2 regions of the Shewanella mesophila genome follow, and region 1 is predicted to be linked to the other one. Evidence: predicted binding sites of a transcription regulator. Region 1 holds the regulator's gene; the other holds the start of a gene.
What was found. The regulator ArgR, encoded in region 1, controls arginine synthesis, uptake and breakdown. The targets are predictions, from matches to a motif close to ANTGAATANNTATTCANT.
Positions count from the first base shown of each region.

Region 2: K0I73_RS05450 (YjiH family protein) is a predicted target of ArgR. The motif match lies at 1,261-1,278, and genes of this name have one in related genera.

Region 1 covers NZ_CP080421.1:3,327,637-3,330,061, forward strand. The annotation lists gene mdh (malate dehydrogenase) at 1-833, opposite strand, end outside; gene argR (transcriptional regulator ArgR) at 1,141-1,611, shown strand; gene K0I73_RS14810 (Dyp-type peroxidase) at 1,768-2,425, opposite strand, start outside.
Region 2 covers NZ_CP080421.1:1,216,983-1,219,407, reverse strand. The annotation lists gene K0I73_RS05455 (DUF998 domain-containing protein) at 1-519, opposite strand, end outside; gene K0I73_RS05450 (YjiH family protein) at 1,350-2,425, shown strand, end outside.

The DNA.
Region 1 (2,425 bases):
ACTTGCTCTACACCACTCTTACCGAGAAGAATTGGCTGAGCAAAAAATTCAGCATGCTCACTACCACCGTCAACATAGGCACATTCGACAACATTAGCTTCGCCCTGTAATCCGCGAACTAATGACAGACCGAACCGGCACGCCGCTTGACCCATAGAAAGTGTCGCGCTACCGCCACCGGCTTTCGCTTCAACAACTTCAGTACCCGCATTCTGAATACGAGTAGTCAAAGCTGCGACTTCGTCATCGCTAAAAGTAACGCCTTCAACTTGAGAAAGTAGAGGAAGAATCGTCACGCCACTGTGGCCACCGATAACATTAACTTTAACGTCAGCTACATCTAAACCTTTGGCTTCAGCAACGAAAGTTTCAGAGCGAATAACATCAAGAGTGGTAACACCAAACAAGCGTGCTTTATCGTATACACCAGCCGCTTTCAATACTTCAGCTGCAATAGCAACCGTCGTATTAACAGGGTTGGTAATGATACCGATTAGCGCCTTAGGGCAAGTCGCAGCACACTTCTCAACAAGATTGCGAACAATACCTGCGTTAATATTGAATAGATCTGAGCGATCCATACCAGGCTTACGTGCGACACCTGCAGAAATAAGAACAACATCAGCACCTTCTAGTGCTGGGGTTGGATCTTCACCAGCAAAGCCTTTGACTTCAACTGCAGTCGGGATATGGCTTAAGTCAACCGCAACACCAGGCGTTACAGGAGCGATATCATAAAGGGACAGTTTTGAACCAGCAGGCAATTGAGTCTTAAGCAGTAGAGCAAGAGCCTGGCCAATACCACCAGCGGCACCAAGTACAGCAACTTTCATAGTTATCTCCGTCAATTCTTGGATATTTGTGATGTAGATCTAAATTCACCGATGGCGCAACATTACTGTAATCACGCAAAGAATTCAATTATCCGTTAGTCGTGTAGCCAGATATTTTACTTTTTTACTCTAAATTGTTATTTCACTAGCTATAACGTATAGTCACAACTCATCTATCACATCTCCAGCCTTTCTCTCTCCTTCAAGATTGAAGTGAATTTTTATTCACAATTTCCGATTAACACTTGACTTTGACGCTAACTATATTCAGAATGAGCCAGATTTTTGAATAAAGAATAATAAAACTATGCAAGCAAATAAAAATCAAGACGAATTAGTAAAGACCTTTAAGGCGATTTTAAAAGAGGAGCGCTTTGGCTCTCAAAGTGAAATCGTCAATGCCCTCCAAGCTGAGGGATATAGCAATATCAATCAATCTAAAGTCTCTCGAATGCTGAGCAAATTCGGCGCAGTACGTACTCGTAACGCAAAGCAGGAGATGGTCTATTGCTTACCAGCAGAGCTAGGCGTGCCTACAGCTGGTAGCCCACTAAAAAACTTAGTCCTAGATGTTGACCATAATCAATCAATGATTGTGATTCGAACCAGTCCCGGGGCGGCGCAATTGATAGCAAGGCTACTCGACTCGATAGGTAAGCCGGAAGGTATCTTAGGTACTATTGCAGGTGATGATACTATTTTTATCTGTCCTTCTAATATTCAAGAAGTAAATAAGACGCTAGACACTGTGAAGTCACTTTTTAATTATGCTGACTAACTAGAGGCTGTTACTCTTGCTAGCTCAGTTTAGCTTAAGTTGATTAACGAACTTTTTACCTCTAGAAAGCTAGCGCATAAAAAATTGCAGAATAAAAAACACACCTTTTAAGGTGTGTTTTTTATTCTATGTTGGCTAATCACTTGGATTCAGTAGTTAATCAACGACACTTTCCATAAAGTCCAATGACGGCGCAAAAAACGCTGAGCCCGTTAACGCTTGAGTAAAATGCATCAGGTGGTCGTGATGTCCCTCTCCGTCACCATGGATCATGCTATGCAGCATTTTTTCGAAATGCACCGAATTACGGCAATTAGAGATAAACATCAATCCCTGCTCTTTCATTGAGCCATAAGGCATGCTCTGCCTTAAAATTTCCATTGATTTACCGTTACTATCTTTAAGATTAACTCGCTTTGTGTGGCTGGTTAACGCTTTCTCTTCCGATGCATATTCAATATTATCGATCTTTGTCCGACCGAAGATATCTTCTTGCTTCTTTAGCGGCAATCTATGCCATTTACTCAAATTATGTGCATATTTTTGGACATGCACATAGCTCCCTGAACGGAATGGCCTATCTTCATCGCCAACTAAAGCCACCTCTTGGCGATGACGACCTTTAGGGTTTTCAGTACCATCGACAAACCCCGTAAGATCGCGAGTATCCATAAATTGAAAACCACGTTCTTCATCAACAAGTTCGACTAGATCCTCAAACATCTGACACACTTCATTGGCAACCAAGTGCAATATATCGTAACGATCACATCGAAGATGGACAAAAAGATCATACTCGTGCGCAGGAGCATCT
Region 2 (2,425 bases), 2.1 Mb from region 1:
TAAAACGATAAATAGGCCAAAAATAACCAAGCTTAATAGGCAAAGAACAAAACTCCCCCTAACAGCAAATCGTTTGCCTGAACTGGGCTTTTGTAGAAGGTATACGAAATAACTCGCCACGCTTAACGCGGCAAAATGAAAGAAATACTCCACACCAATAGTATGCAGATGATAGACATTAACGGGAAAGAGTCCGGTGATCGCCAGAGCTAGCAGGGCGAGAACAGACAACAATAGGCATGGGTACAACCAGGGGTTGTCACAAATTTGCAAGGCGAATAAACAGAACAATACCAGACTCAAGCTACCGAAGAATAGGCCGCCATTAAAGATCACAGCCAATTCTGAATGACCGTATTGACCCAGCTCACTCAGGGTAAAATTATAAAAACTAAACCCCTGACCATTAAAGTCACTGAACCCTAAGGACGCAAAAACTAAGCCTAAAAGATGGCCAAAGAGCCCAAGCAAGCCAAATCTAAACGCTAGTTTTGATAATTTTCGCTCTCTTGAGTTCATGGTTCCTTTATCATTTATTGTTGTTATCCCATTAACATATATCGAATAAGATTTTTCTGCAGTGGTCTAGCGCATATTTTTATAATATCCCACACCAAGATCACACAACTTTAGATTCACTTTTAGATTTAGTCAAAGTGGCAATGACGATACAAAAAAGAGGGATAAACCAAACTCTCACTCATATCCAAAACAAAGTAATAGCATAGTGCACGGTTTAAACATAATCACCCAAATAAAACCAAATAAAACCAAATAAAACATCGACCAATTCTCCACATTGAGAATAATGGACTGAGGCGACCCACCATTCACTCGCCTCGATAAACACTGACATACCTAGCCTAATTATCCTTCCAGCTTGATTATTCTTGCAAATAGTATAGCCAAACAATCAAACAGATAAGCTGATGCGGTGAATACATTATCAATGACTCAAGTAATATGATTTAAACATGAATTAAGCTCAACACATTGCTAACCTTAAGGAGTTTATCAAAATCAAGTAATTCAACACTTGTGCTTAACCTCAATCATCAGGAAAACACCAAAAGAAAATACATCCATTACATTGTTTTCAAACAATTTTAACTCAAAATTACATGATGCAAATCTAACAATATCCAGTACAATATAAATAGTCACAAAGTGCTAATAACTATTCTGCTGCAGTGATTCTCTTAAGCAAGCAAGATAAGGTTTTACATCACTAGACTTAGGGGGTAACCTTCCCCGCTTATTCGTGAATGGATATTCATACTAAATCATTTTATGGATTTTTGATTAATTTATTGCCGTTGTAAAAACAGCGTAATTTAGGGCAAAACAAAGTGGCTGAAAAACACCCCCATAACATAAAGACATTTTTGACTTTTCTTATTCCCTCGCTGATCGGCCTGTTGTTATTTATGACACCCATCAGTTATCAAGATGCGATCACGATTCCCATCGCAATTGTATCCAAAGGGCTACAAAACTTGCTAGGTGATGCCGCAACTGCAATCGTGACTAGCATAGTAGTAATAACCGCAATAGCCACCTTAGTGTGCAAGCTATTCAAACCTCGCGCATTATTACAGCACCATTTCTTGCATTCACTGCTGAATGTCAGTTTGATGTGGGCTATTGTTAGGGTAGTTGGTGCAGTCTTTATCGTACTAACCTACGCAGGTATAGGACCTGAAGCGATTAACTCGGCGAATACTGGCGCCTTGGTATTAAATGATCTGCTGCCAGTACTGTTTTGCGTTTTTATCTTTGCAGGTATGTTGCTTCCGCTACTACTCAATTTTGGTCTATTAGAGTTATTTGGCACTCTGCTCACAAAGATCATGCGTCCAGTGTTCAACCTGCCGGGTCGCAGCGCTATCGACTGTATGGCCTCTTGGCTTGGCGATGGTAGTGTTGGGATCTTGATGACCAGCAAGCAATATGAATCACGTTTTTATACTCAAAGAGAAGCAGCCGTTATCGGCACCACCTTCTCCGCCGTATCTATCACCTTCTCATTGGTGGTGATATCGCAGGTTAAACTAGAGCACTTATTCGTTCCTTTCTATCTCACTGTCTGTCTTGCGGGGATTGTCGCCGCTATCGTAGTGCCTAAACTTCCACCTCTGTCATGGAAGAAAGATCATTACATCGACGACACTCCGCGTCATCCAGACGATGAAGTGATCCCCAAGGGCAAAGGCGTGTTTGCTTGGGGATTTGAGCAAGCAATGACAAAGGCTGAAAAATCTGAAGGCATAGTTCACACCCTTAAGGATGGCTTAAAAAACGTTATCGATATGATTTTTGGTGTTATTCCTATTGTCATGGCAATAGGGACCGTCGCCTTAATGATCGCCGAATATACGCCGATTTTTAATTATCTAGGTATGCCGTTTATTCCACTTCTGGAGCT